3 regions of the Pseudoalteromonas issachenkonii genome follow, and region 1 is predicted to be linked to each of the others. Evidence: predicted binding sites of a transcription regulator. Region 1 holds the regulator's gene; each other region holds the start of a gene.

Evidence for each region. The regulator sigma-54, encoded in region 1, starts transcription at its own class of promoters, with help from an activator protein. The targets are predictions, from matches to a motif close to GTTGGCACGNNNNTNGNNT.
Region 2: PISS_RS00305 (YggN family protein) is a predicted target of sigma-54. The motif match lies at 6,767-6,785, and genes of this name have one in related genera.
Region 3: hmpA (NO-inducible flavohemoprotein) is a predicted target of sigma-54. The motif match lies at 2,970-2,988, and genes of this name have one in related genera.

What each region holds. Positions count from the first base shown of each region.
Region 1 is NZ_CP011030.1:455,849-466,235, forward strand. It holds gene PISS_RS02070 (TIGR03899 family protein) at 1-44, opposite strand, end outside; gene PISS_RS02075 (SRPBCC family protein) at 13-561, opposite strand; gene PISS_RS02080 (YgiQ family radical SAM protein) at 851-3,034, shown strand; gene mgtE (magnesium transporter) at 3,112-4,470, opposite strand; gene PISS_RS02090 (HPr family phosphocarrier protein) at 4,610-4,882, opposite strand; gene rapZ (RNase adapter RapZ) at 4,907-5,749, opposite strand; gene ptsN (PTS IIA-like nitrogen regulatory protein PtsN) at 5,769-6,221, opposite strand; gene hpf (ribosome hibernation promoting factor) at 6,226-6,513, opposite strand; gene PISS_RS02110 (RNA polymerase factor sigma-54) at 6,540-8,039, opposite strand; gene lptB (LPS export ABC transporter ATP-binding protein) at 8,374-9,099, opposite strand; gene lptA (lipopolysaccharide transport periplasmic protein LptA) at 9,096-9,635, opposite strand; gene lptC (LPS export ABC transporter periplasmic protein LptC) at 9,625-10,179, opposite strand; gene kdsC (3-deoxy-manno-octulosonate-8-phosphatase KdsC) at 10,176-10,387, opposite strand, start outside.
Region 2 is NZ_CP011030.1:54,521-64,907, forward strand. It holds gene PISS_RS00270 (ATP-binding protein) at 1-779, opposite strand, end outside; gene PISS_RS00275 (Lrp/AsnC family transcriptional regulator) at 853-1,308, opposite strand; gene PISS_RS00280 (PrnB family protein) at 1,445-2,614, shown strand; gene PISS_RS00285 (aminotransferase class V-fold PLP-dependent enzyme) at 2,616-3,740, shown strand; gene PISS_RS00290 (DUF4124 domain-containing protein) at 3,724-4,212, opposite strand; tRNA gene PISS_RS00295 (tRNA-Ser) at 4,572-4,664, opposite strand; tRNA gene PISS_RS00300 (tRNA-Ser) at 4,718-4,808, opposite strand; gene PISS_RS18860 (hypothetical protein) at 5,035-5,175, opposite strand; gene PISS_RS00305 (YggN family protein) at 5,935-6,729, opposite strand; gene PISS_RS00310 (PA3496 family putative envelope integrity protein) at 7,117-7,302, shown strand; gene PISS_RS00315 (glutathione peroxidase) at 7,421-7,912, opposite strand; gene PISS_RS00320 (AzlD domain-containing protein) at 8,006-8,305, opposite strand; gene PISS_RS00325 (AzlC family ABC transporter permease) at 8,302-9,006, opposite strand; gene PISS_RS00330 (cytochrome b/b6 domain-containing protein) at 9,112-9,768, shown strand; gene PISS_RS00335 (c-type cytochrome) at 9,820-10,272, opposite strand.
Region 3 is NZ_CP011030.1:3,218,321-3,228,707, reverse strand. It holds gene PISS_RS15005 (NADPH-dependent FMN reductase) at 1-279, opposite strand, end outside; gene PISS_RS15000 (LysR family transcriptional regulator) at 396-1,292, shown strand; gene norR (nitric oxide reductase transcriptional regulator NorR) at 1,298-2,863, opposite strand; gene hmpA (NO-inducible flavohemoprotein) at 3,029-4,210, shown strand; gene PISS_RS14985 (endonuclease) at 4,250-4,903, opposite strand; gene PISS_RS14980 (hypothetical protein) at 5,156-5,536, shown strand; gene PISS_RS14975 (PaaI family thioesterase) at 5,566-6,009, opposite strand; gene lexA (transcriptional repressor LexA) at 6,208-6,825, shown strand; gene coxB (cytochrome c oxidase subunit II) at 7,319-8,461, shown strand; gene ctaD (cytochrome c oxidase subunit I) at 8,461-10,053, shown strand; gene PISS_RS14955 (cytochrome c oxidase assembly protein) at 10,053-10,387, shown strand, end outside.

The DNA of each region.
Region 1 (10,387 bases):
ATATTGGCAAGTTTAATCCTGGCTTGTGCGGTTTTGACTGTCATGGCTTTCCATTATTGCTTGTGCATCACTGAGTTGAGCGACCGTTTTTAAGTTATTTAGCCCTAGGGTCACTATATTACCTAATATATTTTCAGCAAATATAGCAACGTACCCAGAAATAAGCGGCATCGTTGCTTGTCCTTCTATATGCCACGTGACGATTTTTGTGTGCGGGCTAAATAGCAATTTGCTAGTGATAATATGCTCTTGATTAAATAACACACTAAATACAACTTCATTATCGCTTAATGACGATATTGTCATTTCGCCATTGCCCCATTTACCTTCCCAAGATTGGTAGGCTCCTGCGCCAGAGCTCGGTTCTCCAATATTAAACTTAATATTAGGGTCTATTTGTTGCCACGGCGACCATTTATACCACTGGGTAAAGTCCTCTACTAATGACTTTATTACGGGAGCGCGTGCGTTAATCTTTATACTTTTTTGCACATGATAATTTTGTGGTAACAATAATCCAACGACAACAAAAACCAGGAGTAAAATGATTGAAAACTGCATTATTTTTTTAAGTAGTTTAATAGGTATTCCTCATCTATTTTAATTTACAGCGTCTATCAATTATTAATAATTTAATAGTTTAACGAAGTCGCGGTTGCTTTTGATCTATTTTATCTACCTTGTATTATTCCAAAAGCAGACATTAGCCGTAATAAGTTTAGATGATTTATTAGTTTTAGTAATGCCATAAAGGTAAACAATTTTTAATCAGCGCTTTCATTTTGTGCTATATCAACGGGGATGTCGATAGGGTATAATTCGCGCCTTTTGTTATTGAACGGCCAATTTTATGAGCACATTAAAAGCTGATCGCGCCTTATTCTCATACCCCAAGTATTGGGCTGAGTGTTATGGCACAGCTCCATTTTTACCAACAACACGCGAAGAAATGGACGCGCTTGGGTGGGATAGCTGCGATATTATTATTATTAGCGGTGATGCTTATGTAGACCATCCTAGTTTTGGGATGGCCGTAATTGGCCGAGTGCTAGAAGCGCAAGGTTTTAGAGTGGGTATTATTGCTCAACCAGATTGGAACTCTAAAGATGCGTTTATGGCATTGGGTAAGCCTAACTTATTTTTTGGTATTACAGCCGGTAATATGGACTCGATGATCAATCGTTACACCGCTGAAAAACGAATGCGCCATGATGACGCATACACACCAGGAAATGTCGGCGGTAAACGCCCAGATCGCGCAGTGATCATTTATTCACAACGCTGTCGTGAAGCCTACAAAGATGTGCCATTAGTGTTAGGGGGCATTGAAGCCAGTCTGCGCCGTATTGCTCATTATGATTACTGGCAAGAAAAAGTACGTCGTAGCGTATTATTTGACGCTAAAGGCGATATTTTAATTTATGGTAATGCCGAACGCCCGTTAGTTGAAGTAGCGCATCGTATCGCTGCCGGTGAAACCATCGATACCATACAGGATGTTAGAGGCACGGCAGTTATTCGTAAAGAGCCTTTACCTGGTTGGCGTGGCAGTGACTCAACAGCCATTGATAAAATTGGTAAAATAGACCCTATTCCTAATCCTTATGGCGCGGATGATGTGGGCTGTGCTAAATCAGAATTTAAGCAAGCCGGCATCGATTTACAAGCAGAAGCTGCAAAACCAATTACCATCCAGCCTGCTTGTCCTAAGCCGTGGGAAAAAACTTACGTTAAACTGCCGGCATTTGAGCAGGTTAGCGTTAATAAGCCTTTGTATGCCCATGCATCACGTATTTTACATCAAGAAACCAACCCAGGTTGTGCAAGGGCGTTATTTCAGCGTCATGGCGATCGTTCTATTTGGGTGAATCCGCCGGCTTATCCGCTTGAAACTCAGGAAATGGATGACGTGTTTGGTTTACCTTACCAGCGTATACCACATCCAAGTTATGGCGATAATAAAATCCCTGCTTACGATATGATTAAAACGTCGGTAAATATTATGCGCGGCTGTTTTGGCGGCTGTTCGTTTTGTTCTATTACCGAGCATGAGGGGCGCATAATACAAAGCCGTTCACAAGAATCGATTATCGAAGAAATTGAACAAATTAGAGATAAAGTGCCGGGCTTTACTGGGGTTATTTCTGATTTAGGTGGGCCAACTGCAAATATGTACAAACTGCGTTGTACCAGTAAAAAAGCAGAGAGTACGTGCCGTCGCTTGTCATGTGTGTATCCTGATATTTGTAAGCATATGGATACCGATCACACACCCACTATCGACTTATATAAAAAAGCGCGTGAGGTCAAAGGGATCAAAAAGATCTTAATTGCTTCGGGCGTGCGTTATGACCTTGCAGTACGTGATCCTCGTTACGTTAAAGAGCTAGTAACCCATCATGTTGGTGGATATTTAAAAATAGCACCCGAGCACACAGAAGACGGCCCATTATCAAAAATGATGAAGCCGGGTATGGGCGCCTATGATGAATTTAAAGCGTTATTTGATAAGTACTCAAAAGAAGCGGGTAAAAAGCAGTATTTAATTCCATACTTTATTTCTGCTCACCCGGGGACTAAAGATGAAGACATGGTAAACATGGCTTTGTGGCTGAAATCGAATGATTTTAAGCTTGATCAGGTACAAAACTTTTATCCATCACCGATGGCCAACGCTACCACCATTTACCACACAGAAATGAACTCGCTACGTAATATTAAAAATAATACGGAGCAAGTACCTGTGCCTAAGGGAGCGCGCCAACGTCGTTTGCATAAAGCAATTTTACGCTATCACGATCCTGCCGGTTGGCCAATGATCCGCGAAGCCCTGCGTAACATGGGCAAAGCCAAGCTTATTGGTAAAGGACCTAACTGTTTAGTCCCTGAAGAAGGGCGAGATGAAAGACAAACCAAAGGCGGAAAAGGTAACAAGGGCGGTCGTCCTGCGCTGACTCGTCATACTGGCTTTAGCCAGTTTAAAAAAGCCAACACTAAACCTAAGGTAGGTGGTAATCGCCAGCGCGCTAAGTAGCCTTAACTTATGTAAAGTAACTATCGGCTTAAACAAAAACACCGCGTATTGATGCGGTGTTTTTGTTTATAAAAAGATTAAATCAATAACCAAGTCGCAGTACCTAAGAAGGCAAATATACCAACAATATCAGTTACCGTGGTTAGTACCACACTGCCTGCAAGTGCTGGATCTATTTTCATTTTTTTAAGCAATAGTGGGATACTAGCACCCGCAATACCTGCTGCAACTAAATTCATAAACATAGCAAACGCTAAAACACCACCGAGTTTGAAATCCCATTGCCAAAGCGCAACGACACCGGCAATTAGGATAGACCAAACCATACCGTTAATCGCGCCGATAGCGAGTTCTTTTAATAATAAAAAACGTTGGTTAGTTTGGTTGATATGGCCCACCGCGATACCGCGAATAACCAAAGTTAAGGTTTGGCTGCCTGCAACCCCACCCATTGACGGGACAATACCATTGAGCACAGCAAGAATTGGTAATATAGCTAAGGTGTTTTCAAAAAAGCTCGCCACAATTGCAGCCAGCAATGCAGTTAGTAAGTTTACACCCAGCCAAATTGAGCGCTTTTTAGAGCTTTTCAACACAGGTGCAAAGGTATCTTCTTCATCATCTAAACCCGCTAAACCCAGTAAACTGTGCTCAGCGTCTTCACGAATAACATCAACGATATCATCAATGGTGATCCGCCCAAGCAAGTGTGCGTTGTCATCAACAACCGGTGCCGATATCCAGTTATGACGCTCAAACAATTGTGCAACTTCGCTCTCATCCATTGAAATAGGAATAGACTCACAGTCTTCATCCATTAAATCATGAACAATTTTTTCAGGGGGGTTGGTTAATAAAGTGCTCAGCGATAGGGCGCCTAAAAAGCAGTTATTTTCATCAACCACATATAAGTCATCTGTACCCTCAGGTAATTCGCCGCGTAAGCGAATATAACGCAGTACCACATCTAGAGTCACATCGGGGCGAATAGTAACGGTATCTATATTCATCAATGCGCCAGCAGAGCGCTCTTGATACGATAAAGCCTGCGTTGCACGTTCTCTATCTTGAATATCCATAGCGCTAACAACATCTTTATAAACGGTGTCAGGTAGGCTACGTAGTACTTCCCCTAAGTCATCATGGCCCATGTCTTCGGTTGCGGCAGCAATGTGCTCGGGTGCCATTTGCGCAATAATGCCCAAACGTACATCTTCAGACAGCTCTTCAAGCACATCACCTTGTACATCAGGATCAACAAGCTGCCAGAGCATACGGCGAATTTTATGCGGGGATGATTCTAAAAGAAGTGCGGTATCACAAGGCGCCGTTTTTGCCAGCATGCGTCTAACTTGAACAAATTGACCACTATTTAGTGACTTAGTCACCTGTTTTAGTTGTTGTAGTGGAATATCTTGTTCTAAAGCTTCAGGCATTGGCGTCCTTAATTAAATTGTATTACATGCTGGAAGGGTATAAATGCTATTCAATTTTAGTTTATCTTACTTTATGTGAGCAAACTACCTCAACCACTATTAACCTAAGCTTAGGATGATGAGTTAATAATGAACTTTTTTATTCTTGCTCATTAAATCGTTGGTCGATGAGTTCACCTATTGCGCTAAGTGCAGGCTCAGCGTCGGGGCCTTCGCATACCACCTTAACTTCTTTGCCTTGGCTGCTTTCGAGTAACATAAGTGCCAGCACGCTATCGCCAGCGGCTTGTTTGTCATCTTGAAATAAAGTGATTGTGGCATCAAATTGCACAGAAAGCTGAGCTAATACTGTCGCCGCTCTAGCGTGTAATCCTAATTTGTTTTTTATTAAAAATGTATTTTCTAAGCGCATGACATGTTCTCGCAAGCTTTGATTTTATTCTTGTTCTCGGTGGCGAATTTTTACATTAGGATGACTCATTGCAAAGCTTTCGCCAATGGTTTGCGCTAAATAAACAGAGCGGTGTTGCCCACCGGTACAGCCAATTGCAATGGTTAAGTAGCTGCGGTTATTTCGTTCTAAATGCGGCAGCCATGTTTGCACAAATGTTTGAATTTGCCATGTAAATTTTTGCACTATGCTGTGACTTGCTAGGTAGTCTTTTACTGGTTGATCCAGCCCCGTAAGTGGCTTAAGTTCAGGCTCCCAATGCGGGTTTGGTAAAAAACGGGCATCGAATACGTAATCTGCTTCTTTAGGGATGCCGTGTTTAAAACCAAATGACTCAAAGGTAATGATCAGTTGTTTATCTTTTTTTCCGAGTATTTTTTCACGAATAGATTCAGCAAGCTGATGCACACTTAAATCCGTGGTATCAATCATATAATCAGCACGGTTAATCAATACATCAAGTAGTTGTTTTTCTTTTTTTATGGCTAAATCAAGCGGCAAAGAATCAATAGATAAAGGGTGGAGACGTCGCGTTTCTGAAAAACGTTTTATTAATGTTTGATCGTCACTGTCTAAATAAAATACCGTTGGTTTAGTAAAACCAGGTAAATATTCAATGATTTCATTAAACTGCTGTTGCTCTTTAGGTAGATTACGCACATCAACACTCACGGCAATTTTATTATAACTGTCGGAAACACTGCGCACTAATGATGGTAATAAATTAAGTGGAATATTGTCTACACAATAATAACCTAAGTCTTCCACAACGCGTAACGCCACAGATTTACCTGAGCCTGAACGACCGCTTATAATTATTAATTCCATTTATCACCTTTCTTTATTACTACGATTGACTGACGATAACCTGATACAGTTCGCTATCCGATTTGGCGGCGCGTAACTGTTTACAAAATTCTTTATCATTGAGCTTATCAGCAATCGTGGCTAGCGTCTTCAAATGCTGCTGATTATCGCCATCGGGAACAATTAACGCGACAAAAATGTCAACCGGTCGGTTATCAATCGCATCAAAATTAATAGCTGTTTCGCTCACTAAAATCAAAGCAAGGGGCTCTTGAGCACCACTCATGCGACCATGTGGAATAGCAATGCCTCGACCAATGCCTGTACTTCCAAGCTTTTCTCTTGCAGTTAATGCATTAAGAATATCTTGTTGTGTTAAATAGGGCAGCTTATTGTGAGCCAATTCACTGATAAATTCTAAAATTCTTTTTTTACTATTAAAAAGGACCGCAGCTTTACTGCAGTCCTGACAGATAAGTGAGCTTAGTTTCATAGTGTTAGTGTCGAGCAAGTTTCTCTTTGTGTTTAATTACTTGACGATCTAGCTTGTCAATGAGCGAGTCTATAGCGGCATACATATCTTGATGCTCAGTAGAGGCAAAAATCTCAGCGCCACTAACATGAACGGTTGCTTCAGCTTTTTGGTTTAGTTTTTCTACATCGAGAATAACGTGCACATTCGTTATGTGATCAGTGTGCCTCTGTAACTTCGAAAATTTACTATTTACGTAGTCTCTAAGCGAGTCGGTAATATCTACATGGCGACCAGTTAAATTCAGTTGCATAAACATTTTCCTCTTTGTTGTACGCCTTAAATCAAACTTTTACGTTGATTAGACGGGGGAATAGCTAGAGATTCGCGATATTTTGCAATGGTTCTCCTCGCTACTTTAATTCCTTGCTCTGCCAATATATCTGCAATTTTACTATCACTCAATGGTTTAGCTGAGTTTTCTGCAGCGATTAATTTTTTAATTAATGCACGTATTGCTGTTGATGAACATTCGCCACCATTTTCAGTACTTACATGGCTTGAAAAGAAATATTTAAGCTCAAAAATGCCACGTGGTGTATGCATGTATTTTTGCGTAGTAACACGCGATATAGTCGACTCATGCATTTCCACCATTTCAGCCACATCGTTAAGCACCATAGGCTTCATAGCCTCAGGACCGTGTTCAAAAAAGGCCTGTTGCTGCTGCACAATACAGTTGGTTACTTTAAGTAGCGTGTCATTTCTACTTTCTAAGCTTTTTATAAACCATTTAGCCTCTTGTAAGTGCGAGCGAATAAACTGGCTATCACCACTTGATTTAACCGTACGCGACATAGCTGCATATTGGCTATTTACTCTGATCTTAGGCATGCTATCTGGGTTTAATTCAACTACCCAACGACCTTTAACTTTTTTAACCGACACATCAGGAATAACGTATTCAGACTCTTCTCTGACAATAGTGTCTGCCGGTTTTGGGCTGAGCGTATGAATCAACGTCATGATTTCTTTAAGCTCATCTTCTTTAAGCTTTGTTTTTTTCATTAACGTGCGATAGTCACGTGCAGCAAGTAAATCAATATGATCGGTTAAGATCATTTTTGTTTCGTTTAAAAAAGGTGTGTCTTTATCAAATTGATTTAGCTGAATACACAAGCACTCTTGTAAACTACGCGCGGCTATTCCCACTGGATCAAATAGTTGAATACGCTTTAGTACCGCTTCTATTTCGTCAAGTTCAACTTCATCTTCGCCGTCGTTTTCTTGGTTAAAGCTTTCTAATATTTCTTCACAGCTAAGGGTTAGAATCCCTGAGTCGTCTACAGCTTCTACAATTGCAATAGCTATCGCTTCATCGGTAGGACTAAACGGCGTCAGTTGAAGTTGCCACATTAAATACTCATGCAGCGTTTCAGTCGAAGAGCCTTGATAAATAGATTCATCTTCTGGCATTGGGCCCGATGAAGAGGCAGGCGCAGCGCTCATATATTCATCCCAAGTAACATCCATAGCCATATCATCGCTAATAGTGTCTTTGGTCATTGCTTCGCCGCTATCTTGCTCATACTCGCTAGGTTTATCGTCAGCTGAGGCACTTAGCGTTAAGTCATCGTTATCGGCTTTTTGTTCGTTTTTACCTGCAGTGTCTTCGCTGTAATCGTGTTCTTCAACTTCAAGCAAGGGGTTGCTATCGAGCGCTTCTTGAATTTCTTGCTGGAGATCCAATGTACTGAGTTGCAATAAGCGAATTGCTTGTTGCAACTGTGGAGTCATTGTAAGTTGCTGGCCCATGCGCAGCTGTAATGATTGCCTCATGTATCTCTAACAATCCTTTTAAATTACGGTCTGTTGACCTTTACGGATTAAAATTTGTTCAAACTAGGGGCGGTTTAATTGCGGCGCGAGGTTTGTAACCTAGTGGGCTAAGTCAAAACCGAGCAACAAAGAGTAAATCGTCCCTAGGCAGAACCCGAAGGGCAGCGCCTGTTTGGCATTGATGCTGCGTTATCGCCTATTTATGGGGAATACCACACCACATAGGCTCTGCCTTGCCTAAATACCAAACAGACTGCTGCAAATTCAACCTTGAAAGGTCAACAGACCTAAGTATAATTAATCTTAGCAGATGCTTAGTGGAATAACACACATATTAGAGCTTGAACTGCTCGCCTAAATAAACATCGCGTACTGTTTTATCGTTTAATACATATTCTGGAGTGCCTGATGCAATTAACTCCCCATGAGAAACTATGTAGGCTTTTTCACAAACATCAAGAGTTTCGCGTACGTTGTGATCTGTGATCAATACGCCAATTCCTCGGTTTTTAAGATGCTCTATAATCTTTTTAATATCTAATACTGAGATAGGATCAACCCCCGCAAAGGGTTCGTCTAAAAGGATAAATTTAGGGTTTGCTGCTAACGCGCGAGCAATTTCAACGCGGCGACGTTCACCACCTGATAAAGCCATACCTTGACTATCGCGGATATGCTGAATGCTAAATTCATCAAGTAAATTATTTAAGGTATCTTCGCGTTGTTGTTTATTTAATTCTTTACGTGTTTCTAAGATAGCCATTAAGTTTTGATAAACAGTCAGCTTTCTAAAAATAGACGACTCTTGCGGTAAATAACCAATCCCTAAACGCGCTCGGCTGTGCATCGGTAATAAAGTAATATCTTTATCATCAATTGATATTTTGCCTTTATCGCTAGGCACAAGGCCTACAATCATATAAAAAGTGGTGGTTTTACCTGCACCATTAGGGCCAAGTAACCCCACAATACTGCCAGCTTCAACCTCTAGGCCAACGTTTTTTACAACTTCACGACCTTTGTAGCTTTTAGCTAATAGCTCTGCTTTTAATGTGCTCATGGTTGACCTTTATCATCTTCTTTTTTATTTTCAACAGGGACTAAAATAGTGTGTACACGGTCTGTTGAGTTTTCGTCTTTTTCTGCGCTAATTAACTGCTGCTCGATATCGTAAGTGATACTTTTAGCTGTTATTTTTTGACCTGCTTGAGCAATGCTTGCATCGCCGATTAAGGTTAAAAAACGCAGCGACACATCGTAACGCACTTCATTAGCACTGGCGCTCATTATGGTGCCATCAGCTTGTGTTTCTTCAAAATATGCAGGGCTGCCTGTGGCAATTAATAACTGTTTGTTATCGCCTAGGTCATCGCGTTTATGCACTTCTAAACGGTCAGCTGTGATACGGCGATTACCATGAATAATTTCAACATTTTTCTCAAAAATGCCTACGTTTTCTTTTAATTGACCTTCTTGCTTATCTGCACTAATTGAAATTTGATTAGCAGCGGGGGCTTCAGCAGGTTCAGCGCCATTACTGTTAAAAGCAATTAATAGTGAGGGAACAATTAAAATTTTAAATAGGTTATTGGTCATAATATAGGGTTCGCGTATGGTTAATAAGTTTAATCACCTCGGTTTTTAAATCGGCCTCAAGGCCTTTACCTGTGATTTTTAAATTAGGTCCTGTAATAACGACAGGCTGCTGTGATTGCATGGTTAATAGTTTTATATCAACATTGATGGTCTGGGCGGTGATCGTATCGATCATGGCGTTATCTACTAAGTTTTGAGCGGTTACATTACCCTCTAACACCAGTTGACGGTCGTCGTAGAGGGTGGCTTCATCGGCGTTAATACGCCATGTTTGCTGCTCGTTGTATAAAGTGAATATAGGCTTTTCAAAAAAGGTAAAACCGAGTTGTTGATACAACTCCATTTTTACCGCAGTTACCTTATGGCTCACTTTACCTTGTTCATTATAAGCCGTTTGTTTTAGCTCAATAGCGGTATAATCAGGCTTAGCAATAACTTGTGTTTCTTCGCTTGCAGTAATATCAACCTTAGTAAAATAAGGATACCAGAGCCAAACCATACAGCTTATGAATAAAACGCTCAGTATAATGCGCGCTACATTCATGAACTCGTTCCTTGGCTAGTTAGTGGCTTGTTATTTTCGAGCATAAGTAAGTCTGTCAGCTCTCTTACCGCACCAAAACCGCCGGGCAGTTGGGTTACATAATGTGATAAACGTTTAATAAGTGGATGAGCATCGTTTACGGCAACCGCAAAACCGACTTGCTCCATTACTGGCATGTCTGGGCCATCATCACCTATATAAGCAATTT
Region 2 (10,387 bases), 400 kb from region 1:
TGTATTTGGCTTGCAAGGCTTTGTACGGTTATTTGGCTGAGGTTTAAATTGCTCAGCAAACTGTTTTCAATAATAGATGTTTCGCGCTTAGCTATTTGTATCGCATTTGAATACGTCTCTTGGTTGTATAGCTTAGTGGTTAAAGCTACAGAGATAAATAACACCGAGCACACTGCAATAGTAGGTAATGGGGTAACATCATGGCGTTTAAATTTTGGTTGTAATAACGCCAATAAAAAGGGAGTTGCGATCAGTACGCCAAGAGAGTCACCAAGCCACCAAAAAGTAACGTTGTTCCAATGATTATCAATGCTGTAAGCAGGGTTAAACTGACTTAAAGCATAGACGCCAATATTGGCCGATATTAGGCTGACGACAATACCGACGACAAAAATAAAATAAATAATAGATTGGCGTTGTTTTAAATACAACGGATGGCCTAGCCAGTACTTTAAAAGAGCAGCGCCAATCATGCCTTGTAGCACGGCGCCTAAACCGATTAGCAGTACTTGTTGTAGTGTATTACCAATTAAAACCTGATCAGTGATTGGGTTATCACCGGTACTTAAATTAAAGGCGACAGAGGCAATAAATAATGCTGGGATAAAACGCCACCACCAGATAAAACAGCCAACTAGGGCAATACCTGCAGGGAGCCAGATAGGGATGACTTGTGATTGAAAGGCAAAATTAGTCAATAACTTACCAGTTGCAAAATACGCAACCGCAAATGATATGTAAAAAACAAAAGAACTGGATGTTGAACGAAAAATATTCACATGCATCCTTGTTAAATATTATTTTTATAGTGATATTTCAGTATAGCGAATCGGCACTAAATAGTATTATTTTTTAAAGTGGTAGCTGCTTTTTACTAAATGATTGTTTGAGTACTACCGTTGACTCTATATTGGCGATGCAGCTTAAGCTCCCCAGCTGGTGCTTTACAAACTGCTCATAGCTTTCTAAATCCTGAGAAATAATTTTCAGTAAATAATCGTGGCTACCTGAGATCACAGAGCACTCAAGTACATGGGCTAGCTTTTCTACATGCTGCTCAAATTGCTGTGCCGCACTCACCGAGTTTTGACTTAGTCGCACAAAGGCATAAACCAGCACATTAAGGTTGAGCGACTTAGGGTTAATGGCAGCGTGATAGCCCGTAATTACATGTTCCTGCTCAAGCTTTTTGATACGCCTAAGAGTTGGGGTGTCTGATAGGTTAATGGTATTGGCTAATTCAGAAACCGACATGCGGGCATGCGATTGTAAGGCAACCAGTAACTGCTGATCTTTTTTATCTAACATGACTATGGGATCTTATTAATTATTTTAATGTTGTTAGTGATTATTGCTAACTAAAGGTGTTTTTACTATTTTTTTTGGCGTTTTACCCTCAGGGGTTTTTGTTAGCATTAAAACATAATAATAACAGGGTGTAGTTATGAGTTCTTTTACTGCTAAGTTTGACCGTTGGATAAGATCAGAGTTTGTAAGCTTAAACTCGCAATTAGAACAGCTTTATTGGCAGCAAACCGATAAGGCTAATGTTGAGGGGATTGGTGATAGCTTAAAGCTGGCACTAAAGGAGCAAGGCAATGCGCTGATCAGCGATTTATTGGCCGAAGGCAATACCGACGAAGGATTTGATAGCGCATTCGACTTGCTTGGTAATGTTGGTTTGTTTATGGCTGCTTGTCGCAGGCATGAGATCACAGAGCCGAGCAGAGAAACAACCTCACCATTAGTTGAAGCATCGGCGCTTGCTATGCATATTGGTGCCTCTATAGGTGTAACGCCTCGTTTTGCTACCGCGCATCTAACCACGCATAATAAAGCCATTAATGGCACCTATAAGCGTTTTACAAATCTTGATGATGAAGCCCTTTTTTTAGATTACAACACCCAAGGTATTTTAGCGTATAAGCGCGCAAGCGATGCTTTACTAAAAACATTACCTTTGGGTATTTCTCACCCCGTTACAGCCGAACTACTTGAGGTGGTTAAAACGGCATTAATGGATGTAATAGCGTCGAATAACGCCTTATACACTCAGCTAGACACCGAACGTTTTTTTAATTGTGTACGTCCATATTACAAGCCTTACAGGGTAGGTAAAGAGGTTTACCGTGGTGCAAATGCGGGAGACTTTGCCGGTATTAATGTTATTGATATGCTGCTAGGGCTTTGCAGTGCCAATGAGCCGAGTTACTCGCAAATGCTGGTGGATAAATTTTTATATATGATGCCAGAGGATCAACAAATACTTCGTGAAGCCATGCGTATGCAAAGCCTAATGGATGATTTTTTAGAGGCCGAACAATATAAAAATACAGACTGGTTTCAAAAGCACGGCAAACTATTTATTCAAGTGTGTAAATTACATGGCGACACCGCTATCGGTCATCATAATCAGCTGGTGGAAAAGTTTATTGCTCAGCCATCACAGCACATGCAACAACAGCATATGAGTAAAGTAACCGCCAGTGGACCTCCTCTACCGGTACTGCTCGATTCATTAGCTAAGTTAAGAGATAGGCGTGCCGCGGCAAAGCGTGACGACATAAATACGCGCTTTGATGATTTAAACACGCTAAAACAGTGGATTAATTAATATGGCTAAAAATGATTTTTGTATGCCACAGGGTTGTTATTTATTAAGCCACTCTGTTGGCCGCCCATTAAAAACGAGCTTAGAAAATGCCACTGAACATTTTTTTACTCCTTGGCATGAAAGTGTAAAAGAGCCATGGCAACAGTGGTTACCCGCTATTGAAAGATTTACTGAGGTATTAGGGCAGCTGTTTAATGCGCCTTGTGAGCAATTTTGTCCTCAGGTTAATTTATCCAGTGGTTTAACTAAATTGGTTATGTCACACCCCGTATTTAATAAACCACAGTGTACGGTATTAATGGCGCAGGCTGACTTTCCCAGTATGGGGTTTGTAATGCAAAAAGCACTGCCTGAATGTGCAAAAATACGCTACATCCCTGAGCATGAAGACTTGAGTGATAGACAGGTATGGCAGCGATATTTAACTTCAGAGATTGATGGGGTCTTTGTTAGCCATGTTTATTCTAATACGGGTGTGCAAGCTCCCATAAACGATATTGTGGCGCTGAGTAAAGTCACGAATACACTCTCAATAATTGATGTGGCGCAATCGGCAGGGGTTATCCCTGTCGATCTAACGGCGTTAAATGCTGACTTTATGATTGGTTCAAGTGTGAAGTGGCTATGCGGAGGGCCTGGTGCGGCCTATTTATGGGTAAATCCAAAGCAAATAACACAATGTGAGCCAAAAGATGTTGGCTGGTTTTCACATCAAAACCCATTCGAGTTTGATATTTCGCATTTTCAATATAACGCTAAAACACTTAGATTTTGGGGCGGTACGCCCTCGGTACTTCCTTTTATCATTGCCGCTCATAGTATTGAATATATTGTTGAATTTGGCGTTGAACAAGTGAGATCGCACAACTTGATGTTACTTGAGTTAATTCAGCAGCAATTGGGCGCTTTTTTAATGTCACCTAGCGCTAAAGAGCAATGTAGTGGCACCGCTATTTTGCAGTTTTCTGAGCATCAGCAAAGTGTATTAACAGCATTAGAGACTGCAAAAATAAGTGTTGATGTGCGTAAACTCGGCATCCGTGTTTCACCTCACATATATAATACAAAGTCAGAGATACAAACATTTATTGATGTTGTGAAGCACATACTTAAGGTTGCTGACTAAGCTGCTGTTTTTTTTGAGTGAGTGCTTCTATTTGTTGTTGTGCTTGCTTGATTTGTGGGTCAAATCGCTGCTTAAGTGCCGCCGTTTCAGTGGTAATGGCATTCGCAATTGAGCTGGCTCCTAAGCGATTTGCTTTATCTTGGGTCATGTAATCGATTTGCTGTTTTTTTTGTGCGTATTCTTGTTGGTATTGTTTAATCTTAAGCTCAAGCTGCACAATATCACGCTCTATTTGTTGCACCGCTAGATAATCGTCAACAGAAGTATCGGCAACAGGCGTGTTTTCAGATTGTGGCGTATTTGTTTGCATGATGTTGACGTTTCTAAGCGTGATCACTTGAGCGTCTTCAGCGCAAGGAGTTTGACTAAAAGTAGGCACTCCTTTAATGGTACATTTATAAACCGTCACTTCATTTGCCATGCTAGCAGCACAGGCACCCAAACAACACAGTAGTAATATTAGCTTTGCCATGGTTAAACCTAAGCTGGTTTAAAGTACCATTTATAATGCACTAAGTTGTGACACCATACAATTTGTTTAATTTATTAGCATACGCTCGCGACTGCGTAATACAAAGTGCAAATTAATAGAGGCTATTAAAATTTAGGCACAAAAAACTACAATTAAGTGGCTTGTAATCAGTAATGGTGGAGAGGGAGGGATAGACTTACTTACATCCCTGTAATTAATCGCTGCGCGACGCTTGCAGCGGCCTAAAATGTTCCAGACATTTTATCGAACCCTGTCGAGAGTGCTCACCCTCCCTATTTCTTAACGGAGTTAAAATTTAGGCATAAAAAAACCACAATTAAGTGGCTTGTAATCAGTAATGGTGGAGAGGGAGGGATTCGAACCCTCGATAGAGCTACAAACTCTATACTCCCTTAGCAGGGGAGCTCCTTCGGCCACTCGGACACCTCTCCGACGCATTATTCAGCGTGTTATCAATCGGAAAAAACCAATTAATACAAATAAGTGGTGGAGAGATAGGGATTTGAACCCTAGAGGGGCTATAAACCCCTGCCGGTTTTCAAGACCGGTGCATTCGACCACTCTGCCATCTCTCCACGTCGTGATGCAGGATAATACTTAGGTGAGTTGCCTGTGTAAATAGCAAAAAGATCGTTTGCTTAAAAAGTGAGCGTAAATGCGGTTTTTTTTGTAAATTATGAAAATTAAAGATGATTTTTAGCTATGAGGAGGGAGCTGGCAGCAAACAGATGGAGCTAAAGAAGAAACTTCATTTAGTGGTTGGGTGTTTGCTGCAACAATACAAAAATCATGGTTGGGTGATTATTTGTATTGAATTGCACCGCCAAGTGCTAATTTTTTTCCGTAACGGTTAAGTTTAGCTAACATTCTCGCTTTGCGATTAGTTGGTTTAACTGCAACGTGAGTTGTGGCTGTTTGGTTTAATGTATTAATTGGGTTCATTGTATTCGCTCCAAGGTTGTGTCTGTTGAAAACGTGTGCATTTTGCCCGTAGGTTGGTTAAAAATAAAGCGATAAAAATTGCTGGTGAAGTATTAGTTTTTTTAATCTGAAAGTGTTTTTTTGATTTGCTATTTAATGGCATTTTTTTTGATTTTGTATATTTATTCATTATAGTCGTGTGCTATATCACTTTTATATGGGGTTTTTTCAGTTTTTTTAATTTTAATATGTTTATAAATAGATTTTTTTGTATAGTTATTCAGATTAATTTATTTTGTATTAATGGGGTGGGTTTTACTTCGTTCAAAGATTTAACATGCTATTTATAGGTGGTTAATTATTTATCAGAGAAGAGCATTAAAGAAACGATAAAAAAGAGTGTTGCTAGGCTTTTAAATTATAAAAAAAGTGCCTAGGTTACTAGGCACTTTGGAGTTAGTTGCGTTTTAAAACGCGTCTAACTGGGGATCGCACCGCCTCAAGAATTTAAAACTTAAAAAGAGGTGGTTTTAATATGTTGCAATTTGGGCTTACAATCATCAGCTCGGACGGCATTCTAAGTGATCTAGAGCGAAGTGAAGATTATACTTTGGTTTGTATTTTACTATGAAGCCACAAAATGCCTCTGCACAGCAAGAGCAGATCCGCTCAACAGTCTATTATTTGAGTTAAATGGGACTGGTGGGGGTAAAAAACGCAAAATGCGGCATAGCTTAAAAGCAAATGCCGCAAAGGGAGATTAATTAAAATGCTGAGCAGTTAGTGCTGTTTTATAGTAAATAACTCATAGCCTTTTAATGCAGGCACTTGCGCAGCAAGTTGAGTTTCTTGTTGTGCGATTTCAACAAAGTCACCACACAGTGTATTTGCACGCTGTTCAAGTTTTTTTGCATGGAGCTCTACTTTTTCTTCTATTTGTGCGCCCATATTTTCCATGCGCTCTTCAAAGGCTTGCATGTCGCCACCTGAACCCATTAGCTCAGAGCCTAATGCTACTAAAATACTGCCCATTGATTGCATTACGGCCGACTCAACGGCAGTTTCTATTTGTTGTTCAAACTGCTGTTCAAAGTTTTCACCAAACTGAGTGAAGCTTTGCTGGCCCATGACAAATGTACCTTGTTGGTAAAAGGTACCCTCTACTTCTTGTTGAATATCGTCCATTAAGGTAGCAATGTTATCGAGGCCATCAATATTAAATGCATTGGCGACTTCTTCTAATGCAACGCCCGCAATTTTAACGCCATCAAGTGCAATGTTGGCTACTTCAGGTAATTGCGCACGTAAATTATCTGTGTAGTTGGTCAGTGCTTGGCGCTGAGCGCTATTTAATGCTACTTGCTCGCCATTGATCGACAACTCACCTTGAGTGGTAAAAGTCATACGTTGATTGTTGGCTTTAAAAATTTCTAATTCACTTGGCTTTATACGTACATCGTTTTTAAACTCAACTTTACATTCGTCGTTACTAAATGAAATTGAAGAGCTGTTATCGTTATGAGCCATGGCGACGGGGGCGCACATAATTGCGCTAACTAATAATAATTCTTTCATATTTATTCTCTGTTTTTTGCTGATGATAATTAACTTATAACAAGTTTGGTGCCAATAGTTTTTAGTGTTTAAAAACAGTGGTTTGTGATTTTTAAGGTGCTTTGAAGTTGAAAGTAAAGTCATTGAAAAAGCTAAAATTTGGTCAAAATAACCAATAATCAAATGCTAATAAATAAAATTTATCGATACGATAAAAAACTCTCACTTTCCACAATTCAAATTTAGCGCTATTTATTCACAATACTGACACAGAGACTATTTAGGATAGCGATGTGGCTTTATTTTGACGTAAATTTGTACAATGAATTTGCGTTGAACATTTTAATTTCACCAATTATCGCGATACAAGAATCCGTAATTGGTCTCAAACACTTTATGGAGTGGGTTGTGGGTAAGACATTTAGTTACGATGCGCTAGATGATGATTTTGTTGAAGACGAATACGAAATGGTCGGGCGTAATCAACACGACAAGAAAAAGCAAAAGGTGAAAAGAAAGTTAGAGGATTACCTTGAGCAAAAACGCTTGCGTAAAAACCTAGGTGAAGATGACTTAAACGATTATATTGATTAGGTTGTCGCTAGTACAAATCAGTGCCGACATATTAGCTTTTAACTGCTACTTAGGTAGTATTTAAAGCTCTGTGGGTTGGTAATAAAGAGGCTTTATGCCTCTTTATAATTTTTAAGCCTTAAACTTTAGCTGCGAGCAATGCTTTTTCAATTACTTTTTCTAGTTTTTCAGGTTTAGTAAAGGGCGCGTAGCGCTTAATCGGTGAGCCATCTGAATTAATCAAAAATTTTGTGAAGTTCCACTTAATTTTTCGTGTTAACAACCCCGGTAATACAGATTTTAAATAGCGAAAAACCGGATGTGTATGCTGACCATTAACGTTCACTTTTTCTGCGATTAAAAAACTAACTCCGTAATTGATTAAACAACCTTGCGCTATTTGATTCGCGTCTCCGGGTTCTTGCTGGCCAAATTGGTTACACGGGAAACCTATAATGACTAAACCTTGGCAGGCATACTTTTCGTGTAATGCTTGCAATGACTCATATTGATAGGTGAATCCACACTCACTTGCGGTATTTACTATTAACACAACTTTACCTACAAACTCTTTAAAATCGATAGGTTGGCCTTGCAGGCTAGTAGCACTTAGTTGATGAAATGGGTGCATATTATTAAGCTATTATTTGTTTATTTGGCATAGTCTAACCTTTGCTTGGTGATTAACAAAGTCGAAATAGTGAACACTGCTATGGCGTTACTGTTAATTTAAAATCAAAAATAACCCCATACTAGCAAGTGTGGTTAGGTAAATATTATGTGTTTTGTAAGCAACTATAATGGCTACAATCGCTGCGCTTAAATAAGGATTTTGCCAATTTAGATTAATGCCACCATCATTTATAAATACAATCGGCACCCAAATAGCGGTGAGTACAGCGGGTGCACTGAAGCTCAAAAACTGCTGCATTTTAGGCCCTACTTTAAATGGTAGCGCGCGGTGTAAGAATAAATAACGGGTAAAAAAGGTAATACATGCCATAAGTAAAATAGTCGTCATCATGATTTAGCGTCCTTATTTTTTACTATTCTAGTTACAGCGTAACCTGCACTCATTGCTAATAGTGCTGAGCATACCAACCACAGCTCAAAGCCTGTGCTTTTTAATAAAGTGGCACAGATCCCTGCAACAATGACCGTGACAAGAGTAGCTAAATTTTTAACTCCTGGGATAACCAAAGCAATAAAGGTTGCAGCAATCGCAAAGTCGAGTCCTAAGTTGGTGAGATCAGGGAGCATAGTGCCGGCTACAATACCGATAAGTGTCCAAATATTCCAAGCAATGTAAAAGCTAAAGCCTGCGCTGAGCGCGTAAATTAGGCGCGTTTGAGTCTGGTAGGCGCGAGGGTGATGCGAAAAAGCAAATAGTTCATCAGTTAAGACAAAGCTGACTGGAAGGCGCCAACGCATGGGTTGCTCAATCACTTTGTGACGAACCGCCAAGCCATATAAAAAATGGCGAGAGCTAATAATAAACGTGGTAAATAAAATGGTTAATAGAGGGGTATTACCAGCAATGAGCTCAATTGCAACCAGCTGCGCCGAGCCTGCAAATACCAGTAGCGACATGGCTTGAGTTTCAAAAGGGGTAAAGCCATTTTGTATTGCCAACGAGCCACATAAAATCCCCCAAGGAATAACGGCTAAACATAATGGCAGCATATCTAAAAAGCCTTTTAGTATCGGTTTTTTAATGGACTTCATGTGTTTTACTCTGCGCACTGGTAGAAAGACTCATTAGGATACCTTAATATTAAGATGCTAAAATAGTTAGCGTTTTAGATGATACTGTTTTTTAGGGAAGGTGCAATGTTCAAGGTAAAAGTGTGGGATGGCTTTTTAAGAAGCTTTCATTGGTTATTAGTATTGAGTATTGCTGCGCTTTATTTTAGTGCTGAAGAGGGCATGATAGAGCTACATTTTGTGATTGGCTTTTTTACTTTAGCGCTTATCTCAACGCGGATTATATGGGGTCTTATAGGCAGTAAAACGGCAAGAATATCGGCATTACTGCATTCTCCTAAGTCGGTGCTTGCTTCTTTTAGAGGCAAAAAAATAAATGATGTGGGCCATTCTGCACCAGGCAGTTATATGGTGTTATTATTTTTTATCCTGATTATTACGCAGCTGGTTAGTGGTTTAATGAGCAGTGATGGTATTTTAACTGATGGTCCGTTAGCGCAGTATGTATCGAGTGATACGATTGATTTTGCCAACTGGCTGCATCATATCAATTTTGATATTTTATTTTATGCGATTATTTTGCATGTTGTGGCTATTATTGCTTACAAAATTAAAGGCAAGCCTTTAGTAAAAGCAATGATCACCGGCAATAAAGCACTGCCAACACAAAGCTCAGAGCCTGAGACAAAGTCACCATGGATTGCATGGTTTTTATTGTTACTATTACTGATTTTATTAATGAGTACTTGGGGAAGTGAGCCTTTAAGTTATCTGCTTAGTTAAAAAAATGGCGCTAATACAGCGCCATTTTTATTGTTTAATACACAGAATTTATTAGTCTTTGAATTGCTTATGGCAATCTTTACAGCCTTTAGCCCATGCACCAAATGCTTTACCAATGACCGCTTTGTCACCTGTTTGAGCTGCTACAGCAAGTTCATCAGCATATTGCTGAAACGCTGTCGCTTTTTTCATAAAAGTATCGTTTTCAGACCATACCGCAGGAAGTGCTGATGTATCGCCTTTTTCAGTGCCTGCGTAAAATGCCTCCCAAGGCATTTTAGATAATGCCGCCGCGTTATTTGCACGCTGTTTGAATTGCTCTGCATCAAAAGGAATTTTACCCTTAAGCATAGCACCCATATCGCCTATTTGAACTGAAATCATAGAAAATGCAGCTTGGCGATACTCAATTGCATCACTCGGCTCTTTAAATGCAGAATTTGCAGATACACTAAGTGCGCATGTAGATAGTAATGCCCCGATAAATACTTGCTTCAATTTCACTTTACTCTACTCCTTTGAGGGTTCTTTAATTATCTTTGTATATTAGCTTAGGCTTTAGTTCAAGGGAAAGCATAGATTATTACTTTGATATTATTAACGGGATTTTAATCGGGCT
Region 3 (10,387 bases), 640 kb from region 1:
ATTTTTTAACACGGCGGTAATAGAGCCATTATATTCTGGGCTGGCCAGCAAAATGCCATCGGCTGCGCGAAGTTTGTCTTTAAGTTGTTGTACACCGGCTGGTGTGCCTTGTGCCTCGAGATCTTCATCAAACATAGGAATGGCTAAGTCTGCGAGTTTAATCACTTCTACTTCAGCGCCACTTTCTAAAGCAAAGCGTGCCGCTTCGTTAATGAGTTTTTGATGAAAGCTATCTTTACGTAAGCTACCTGCTAGGGCAATAATTTTTGGTGTTGTCATGAGCTGCTCCTGATAATGAGTTTGTATAATGTGACTTTAACAAATAATCACTTGCAGAAAAGCCAAATAAACGCAAAACTTGTGTGCGTATATGCACAGATTAAAGAGTAGTTATCATGGCAATTCAATTTAATGATTGGCAAGACCTGAAGGTTGCTTACGAGGTAGCGCGCTTAGGTACTTTAACTGCCGCTGCCGAAGTGTTAGATGTTCACCATAGTACGGTGCTCAGGCGAATAAATAACTTAGAAAAAAGCTTAAATGCGCGACTATTTCATCGCCATGCTCGCGGCTACAAAGTCACAGAAATTGGCGCTAAGTTATTTACCACAGCACAAGCGATTAATGGTGAACTAGAGCGCCTACATAATGACATTATTGCTGCAGATAGCACCTTGCAAGGTAGCTTGTTACTCACCACAGTTAGTGGCTTTATTGATGTATTAAGTGAGGTGTGTGAGCAGTTTCAAACCTTGCATCCGCAAGTGCAATTACAAGTGATTATGGATCAAAAACGCTTACGTTTAGATCATGGCCAAGCACATATCGCAGTAAGAGCTGGACCCAGACCGGATGAGGGTGATTATATTGCTCAGCATTTAGCGGCGCTCTCGTCAGGATTTTATGCATCAAAGCATTACATTAGCCGTTATGGGTTGCCACAAACATTAGCGCAACTATCGCTGCATAGCTTTGTGTCAGGTGTAGCAGGGTATAATGCCAAAGTGCCTTACTTTGCATGGGTTGATGAAAATATTCCCCCGTCGCAAGTTAAGCTAAGAGTGTCAGAAACCTCAGAAGCGACCCGCGCCATAGTAAAAGGACTCGGTATTGGCGGATTACAGCATGATGTTGCAGCGCAATACTCTGATTTAGTCCCTGTACTGCCTAATGAACTGAGTTGGCCAACCGATTTGTGGCTGGTTACGCATCATTTAGTGCATCGAACGGCAAAAGTTCAAGCGTTTAGTCAGCTATTAAAAAATTATTTTAGGCAGCGAAAGTTAAGTTAAAAAGGCTACAACGATTTTTTTATTGAAACACCTAAGCGCTTGGCTAGCCGCGTTAAGTTAGCGCGGTCGACCTGTAAACTACGCGCTGTGCTTGCCCAGTTATAATTATGTTGTTTAAGTTGCTGTATTATAAGTTGCTGAGTATAGGTATCTGTGGCTTGCTTTAACGAAATGTTGTTTGCTAAAGGTGGGATTACAAGCTGGTTTGAGTGTTCAAGAGCTAAGGTGTTAACAGCGCTTAAATTTAGCTCACAATGCGCAGGTTCAATAGTAATAATTGGTTGCTGCCACTGATGTTGTTTAGCCTTTAATGCAGCCCGATTAATCACATGCTCAAGCTCCCTCACATTGCCTGGCCAGTCATATTTTTTAAGCAGCAGTTGCGTTTCAATACTGAGTTTTAGCTGTTTAATAGCGAGCTTGCGGGCTGTTTTTTCTGCAAAATAACCAGCTAATAAAATAACATCTTCATCACGGGCTTTCAATGGAGCGACTGTGAGTGGATAAACACTTAATCGATGGTACAAATCGGCGCGAAACCGTCCTTGTGTTACTTCGTGTTTTAGGTCGCGATTGGTTGCTGCAATCACTCTAACATCGACATATTTAAGTTCATCTTCGCCAACGGTTTGTACTTCGCCACTTTGCAGTACGCGTAATAATTTACTTTGCATAGCCAGAGGCAGCTCGCCGATTTCATCTAAAAATAAGGTGCCGCCATCGGCTAACTGAAATTTACCTTGGCGAGCATTTTGCGCACCCGTAAAAGCGCCTTTTGCATGGCCAAAAAATTCACTTTCTGCGAGGTTTTCAGGCAGTGATGCACAATTTAAATGAATTAATGGCTGATCTTTACGTGCGGAGTGTAAGTGAATATTACGTGCCACCAACTCTTTGCCGACCCCAGTATCACCTAAAATAAGGACACTAAAGTTTGATGCCGCAACCAGTTTTATCTCATTTTTAAGCGTTTGTATTGCAGAGCTTTGGCCAATAATTTCACCACCATCACGTTTGAGCGCCTCACGGTTTAACGCTTGTACTAATTCACTAGAGTGCTGCGCATGTTGTTTGTAATGGGCAAGCTCTAGGGCTGTTTTAAAGTGCGCACTGCACAAGGTTTGTAAGGTGTTGAGTGTATCAGTGGTAATACCGTCAAACGCATTGGCGTTAAGGCTATCAAAGGTCAGAATGCCAAGTAGTGCGTCTTTATCATAAAGGGGTAACCCTAAGCAGGCATGCACTGGAATATCACCGGTTTTAGCCAGTAGTAGCCCGTCGTATGGATCAGGTAGTGGACAGTCATGTGCAAATTGCAGAGCCAAACGACTACTGCAGATGGCTTTAAGGCGAGGATGCTCCGCAATATCAAAACGTCGTCCTAGGCTATCGGGCATAAGCCCTTTAATGGCTAAGGGTTTTAATTGCTCACCTTGGCAAATTAATAATGCACTGGCATCGCTGGGAATAACACGTTCAACCGTGGCTAAAAGTTGCTCAAAACTGTGAGCATGTAACGTACTTTGCGCAAGTTCTAATGCAACTTGCGTCAGGTTGAATTGTTGGTTCATGTCAAAATGACCTGTTAGTGTATTTTTACAGGTTTTATAGTAGGTCATAAAGACCCATCTTGTAAAGCGAGTTAATTTAACCTTTTGAATATTATAGGTTTAATTAGTTGGCACACTCTGTGTAATGCTAAATGCAAGCAGTTAGTTATTACATAGGAAATAAACATGTTATCCGATAAAACCATACAAATAGTTAAAAGCACGGTGCCATTGCTTGCAGAGGCAGGTACGGTCGTAACCGATCATTTTTACAAGCGCATGTTTAGTCATAATCCCGAGCTTAAACATATTTTTAATATGACTAATCAAGAAACGGGTCGTCAGCAATTTGCATTATTTAATGCGTTGGCTGCGTACGCGCAAAATATTGATAATTTAGCCGTGTTAAAAGAGGCGCTAGCGCGAATTAATCATAAGCATACCAGCTTAAATATTTTACCTGAGCATTATCCTATTGTGGGCGCACATTTAATCGGTACGTTAAAAGAGCTTATTCCTGAGCAGTTTACTGCCGATGTTGAATATGCGTGGCGCGAGGCCTACGGTGTACTTGCTGATATTTGTATTACCGAAGAAGCGGCATTGTATGCGCACAGTAAAAACAACCATGGTGGCTGGGCAGGCACGCGCCAGTTTGAAATTACTGATAAACATGTTGAATCTGAATTCGTAACTAGTTTTACGCTGACACCTGTGGATGGTAAAGCAGTTATTACCTACAAGCCAGGACAGTACATTGGCATTAAAGTTAAGCCTGAGGGCGCAGAATATGAAGAGATCCGCCAGTATTCTATTTCGCAAAAGAGCAATGCTAAAAACTATCGTATTAGCGTTAAAAAAGAGTGCCAACCAAAGCCTGGCGTGGTGTCTAATTATTTACACTCACTAGAGCAAGGCGCACGAGTAGAGTTATACCCGCCAGCGGGAGACTTCATTTTAAAAAATGAGGTAACTCCAGTGGTACTTATTTCAGCAGGCGTTGGCCAAACCCCGATGATGGCGATGCTGCAAACGCTACTTAGTGGTGATAAAAATCAAGCGATTAGTTATTTGCACGCGTGTGAAAACAGCCGCGAATTTTCATTTAAAGGGTATTTAGCGCAGCAAACGGCAATGCATCCACAGCTAAAAACATTTACTTGGTTTAATCAAGGTGGCGAGGAGTGTGATTTCACTGGGCTAATGGATTTAACGGTGCTTGAGGCATCATTACCTATTAGCGAAGGGGCATTTTATTTGTGTGGACCAGCATCATTTATGGCTTACGTAAAAGGCCAGCTACTTGATTTAGGTGTGCAAAGCTCAAACATTCACTACGAAATATTTGGACCACACCAAGCGTTATAGGTTAATTAAAAGCGTGTGTTACACGCTTTTAATTTAAACTTACAGCTTTTTACTATTTGTGTTAGCAGCATAAGCTTGTTGTTGCCAAGCATTAAATAGCTTTTGTTGTTTAGCTGAAATTTTTAAACCATACGTTTTTTGCATGTAAGCGTACGCATCGGCAATGCGTTTACGTGCATGAACAGGCGGTTCAACAACACGTTGTTTAAAATTAACTTTAACCTCACAGCGACCATATTGCGTCGCGTTTTGGGCTAACATGCCAAAGCGGTAGTTTGAGCGATCGGCGTTAATTTCACCAATTGCAGGGGCTAAATTGTTTATATCGGCTTCCATCATGCGAAACTTAGCGCTAACTTTGCGGCAGTTTTTACGCCCACCATCTTGCCAACATTGTAACTGGTGACCAAATTCCCATGCAGGGACAATATGTTCCCATTCAATTCGCAGGGCACGTTGATTTACTTTGCCTGAGCGGGTTAGTGTGTTGCGAGGCACGTAGCCACAATGGGTAGGGTCGGGTACCAACTTTTTGCCTTGTTTTTTTATATCGCAACCACAATAAATACTTTTAGCGTTTTCGGGAAGGGTATTAATTAAGTGCTTTTTGGCACTCGAAAACCGCGTAAATTGTTCGCCCATTGCTGAAAAACAAGCACAGCAAGCCAACAAAGCTAAAATAAACCGAATCATATCCATCACATACGTGAACTACAGGAGCGGCTAGTTTAAGGCCTAGAATAAAAAAGTAAACTGCCGCCGGCATGCTTTAATTTTAATTTGCGTATTTTGTAGAGGGCGTTTTTGAGGAGTAAATAGTGGGCAATATTCAGAGGCTAACGCTAAAAATGCGTTAATGAGGTGATTCCTGCGTTGTTGATTTGGTATAACGGTAAAACTGCGTTAAAGTTTGCAATGAAATTAATAGAGGGTAAAAACGAGATAATGTCGGAAATTCAATTTTTAAATGTAGATCTAGAGCTTGAGTCAAAGCAAGATATTAGCGTATTAGTTGCTGATTTAAAAAAGGTCGCAACTATTTTACATTATGATAAAGACGAATACCGTCAACTTGCTCGCATTGAGGTTGCAGGTGAAATAACCACGCCAGATAAAGCGATTAATCACTTGTGTGAGTTAATCGAGTCGTGTTCACGCAATGCATTAAAGCAATGGTTGAGTTGTTCACGCAGAACTTTCGATATTGGGTTTGAGTCTGGCACTTCGCCAAAATGCTTTAACCAAGCCTTACATGCAGATACCTTGTTACGTATATCTGCAATTGGTGCAGGCGTAGAAATTACTATTTACCCTCTCGAAAAGTAATTTAACTTCAACCTTGGTTAATTGACTTACTAGCCTTTTCGCTCAACTACGGCTGCGGTCATACGTGATACGCAGCAAAGCTCATTGCGGCTATTGGTTATTTTAATATCCCAAACCGAGCTGCGCTTGCCGATATGATAAGCTCTCGCTGTGGCCGTTAATGTGCCATTGCGTGATGCCTTTAAATGACTTGCACTGATTTCTTGGCCAACACAATAAAATCGATTGAAATCAACCATAAAATTAGCGGCATAACTTGCTACTGTTTCAGCAAGCACCACATTTGCACCCCCATGAACGATACCCATAGGGTTATGATGCTCTGGAATTGCCGGCATAGTTGCCACTAAGTAGTCATCACCAATTTCACTGATCTCTATTCCCATGGTTTTCATGAGTGTCCCTTGGCCTGTAATACCTTGATCTAATTGCTTACAAAACTCTAATGTAATCGGTTGATGCCAAATACTCATGCTAGCTCCTTGGATAAGTAATTGAGAATTAAAATTTATTAATATGATAATGCGTTGCTAATAATTACATTTATCACCCTGCTTTTAAAGTAGGTTATTGTTTGATGATAACGGCATATAAGGCATTAATTTATATTTGCGATTTTTAAATAACTGTATATACTCACAGTTAATTGTACTGTATGGAAAACCAGTTGTATGCGACCATTAACGAAACGCCAAGCGCAAATACTCGAACTCATTAAAGTGTTTATTAAAGACACTGGTATGCCTCCTACACGTGCCGAAATTGCACAAACACTGGGTTTTAAAAGTGCGAATGCTGCAGAAGAACACTTAAAAGCACTGGCCAAAAAAGGTGTTATTAAAATGAAGCCAGGCGCGAGTCGGGGCATTCAGCTTGTTGAAGAGGAGGAGCCAGAGCAGTTGGGCTTGCCTTTAATTGGCAGGGTTGCTGCCGGTGAGCCAATATTGGCGCAACAGCATGTAGAAAGCCACTGTAAAATTGACCCTTTAATGTTTAAACCTGCGGCCGATTTTTTATTGCGTGTTAACGGTATGAGTATGAAAGACATTGGTATTATGGATGGTGATTTACTTGCTGTGCATAAAACCCAAGTTGCCGAAAATGGACAAGTTATTGTTGCCCGTGTTGACGACGATGTAACCGTGAAGCGTTTAGAAAAAGCGGGCAGAAAAGTACTCTTACATGCTGAAAATGATGAGTTTTCAGCTATTGAGGTCGATTTAGAAAATGAGTCGTTCAATATTGAAGGCTTAGCGGTAGGTGTTATTCGTAACGCTGACTGGATGTAGTATTAAAGCATAATTTAGCGCTTAATAGTGATTAGGCGCTGGGTTTGTTAGCAGCACAATGTCTAACTTATCAAATGTATGACTATATGTTGTTAAGTGCTTCTCCTATCATAAATAAAATCACTAAATACTTTATAAATAAACAAATTTACTCTGCTTTTTTAAGTTAACAATTTTTTATATTTCTATCCTGTAATTTCAATACACCCCTTACTAAACCTGACTCTTAGATTAATTGCCTGACTAGTTGCTATTTTTTTAGCTGCGCATTTTAAAAAATACACCTTGTTTATTTTTCATACTCACCTTGCTTATTGTTTATTTTTTAACTAGTTATTAAAGAGCTGGAATAAAAATAACTCACAGCTTAGTCGTTTTGAGAACACACATTTACTAAATCCAGCACCCTTATAAAAAATAAAAATAACGAATAGGCGTTTAAGCCGTATGCCTCTTCGCTTTGCGTCAGCAATAGCATCAAAGGAGCCGTCACATGGGTAAGCTGAGTTCTTCCTTGTGGCTTATATTGTTTGTTTTTTCGCAGAATGTGCTTGCTAATAGCCAATATAATATGCGTAAAGGCGTAACCGATATAAGTAATAATGTATACCAACTGCACATGACTATTTTTTTAATATGTTGTGTGATTGGGGTGATCGTGTTTGCCATTATGTTTTGGGCACTCATTCATCATCGCAAATCTAAAGGGGCTGTCCCTGCCCAATTTCATGAAAGCACCAAAGTAGAAATACTGTGGACTGCGATACCTTTTGTCATATTAATTGTTATGGCCATTCCTGCGACTAAAACCTTAATTGCCATGGAGGATGCCAGCAAAGCTGATCTCACCATTAAAATTACAGGCTCACAGTGGAAGTGGCATTACGAGTATATGGGGGAGGACGTTGAGTTTTATTCCATGCTAGCTACCCCTCAAAATGAAATAACCAACCTTGCTGATAAAAACCCGAATTATTTACTCGAGGTCGATAAACCGCTGGTACTACCAATTAATCAAAAAGTACGTTTTTTAATGACTTCAGATGATGTTATTCACTCATGGTGGGTGCCTGACTTTGCCGTTAAAAAAGATGCAAACCCTGGGTTTATTAACGAAACATGGACCAATATTAATGAGGTTGGTACTTACCGTGGGCAGTGTGCAGAGCTTTGCGGTAAAGATCATGGTTTTATGCCTGTTGTGGTAGAAGCTAAAACAGAAGAAGACTTCAAAACGTGGTTAGCAGAGGCTAAACAAGCCAAGCAAAAAGCAGCTGAAGCAGACGCTGCGTTATTAGACCAAGTTGTACCAAAAGAAGAGCTGATGGCGCTTGGTGAGCAGGTTTATATGGCGAGCTGCGCGGCGTGCCATCAACCAACTGGCTTAGGCTTACCGGGTGTTTTCCCGGCCCTTAAAGGCAGCCCAATAGTCATAGGTGATATCAAAGGGCATATAGATATTTTGCTCCACGGTAAACCAGGTACGGCTATGCAGTCTTTCGCAAAGCAATTATCAATCAAGCAAATAGCAGCTGTTATTACCTATAAACGCAACGCGTGGGGTAATGACACTGGTGATGTAATTCAACCGAGCGAGATACAAGCGGCACTGGATGCTGATGGGGAGGCTAAATAATGAATAGCATTGCAGAACAACCTAATACCAATGAGGCTCATCATGCCCATCAACCTGCCACAGGCTTTAAGCGCTGGTTATTTACAACCAACCATAAAGATATAGGTAGCTTATATTTAATTTTTTCACTCACCATGTTTTTAATTGGTGGGGCAATGGCGATGGTTATTCGAGCTGAGTTATTTCAGCCGGGCCTACAACTGGTTGATCCTCACTTTTTTAATCAAATGACCACAGTGCATGGTTTAATAATGGTGTTTGGTGCGGTTATGCCAGCCTTTACCGGCTTGGCAAACTGGATGATCCCGCTAATGATTGGTGCGCCAGATATGGCCTTACCGAGAATGAATAACTGGAGCTTTTGGATTTTACCGTTTGCGTTTTTAATCCTATTAGCTTCATTATTTATGCCCGGTGGTGGCCCTGCATTTGGTTGGACCTTTTACGCGCCGCTTTCCACCACTTATAGTAACGACAACACAGCAATGTTTGTATTTGCTGTGCATATTATGGGTATTAGTTCGATTATGGGGGCCATTAATGTGGTGGTCACCATAGTAAATATGCGTGCTCCGGGTATGACGTGGATGAAGCTGCCGTTATTTGTGTGGACATGGTTGATCACGGCGTTTTTACTTATTGCAGTTATGCCGGTACTTGCTGGTGCAGTTACTATGGTGCTCACCGATAAATACTTCGCGACCAGTTTCTTTGATGCCGCTGGTGGTGGCGATCCGGTGATGTTCCAACATATTTTTTGGTTTTTTGGTCACCCTGAAGTTTATATTATGATTTTGCCTGCCTTTGGCATTATTTCTACGATTGTTCCCACCTTTTCACGTAAAAAACTATTTGGTTATGCCTCTATGGTGTATGCCACCTCCTCCATTGCCTTGTTGAGCTTTATTGTGTGGGCGCATCATATGTTTACCACTGGTATGCCCGTGGCGGGTGAGTTGTTTTTTATGTACGCGACTATGCTGATATCGGTACCTACCGGCGTAAAAGTATTTAACTGGGTAGCGACTATGTGGCGCGGGTCTATTAGCTTTGAAGTGCCAATGCTGTTTAGTATCGCATTTATTGTGTTGTTTACTTTAGGTGGTTTTTCGGGGTTGATGCTAGCGATTACACCTGCCGATTTCCAATATCATGATACCTATTTTGTGGTTGCACACTTTCATTATGTACTCGTAACGGGCGCGGTGTTTTCTATTATGGCGGGGGCTTATTATTGGCTGCCAAAATGGACCGGAAACATGTTCAATATTACCTTAGCAAAATGGCATTTTTGGTTGTCGTTAATAAGTGTAAATGTGCTGTTTTTCCCAATGCATTTTGTTGGGTTAGCCGGTATGCCACGCCGTATTCCAGATTATGCGCTACAGTTTGCTGATTTTAACGCCATTATTAGTATAGGTGGGTTTGCCTTTGGTTTATCGCAATTATTATTCGTGGTGGTTGTGTATAAATGTGCAAAGGGGGGCGACAAAGTGCCTGCAAAAGTTTGGGATGGAGCTGAGGGGCTTGAATGGGAAGTTGATTCACCTGCGCCTTATCATACGTTCTCAACGCCGCCGGACATTAAATAATGACTCACTTGCCGTTATTAAAAAAGCTGGTGGTGATTTGCATTGCAATGTTTGCATTTGCATTTGCCATGGTCCCTTTGTATGACGTGTTTTGCGATATAACGGGGCTTAATGGTAAGCCCTCGTTAGAGCAGGCACAGCAAAGTACCTTGGTCACTGAAAATAGAGAAGTCAGCGTTAGTTTCACTACGCATGCGCAAAGTGGTGCGCCTTTTGAAGTTAAATCTAAAGAGTACAGTGTAGATGTAAAGCCTGGGGCCATGCGTGAAGTTAAGTTTAGCGCTAAAAATAACAGCAATGAAGATAAAGTAATGCAGGCTATACCGTCGGTAGC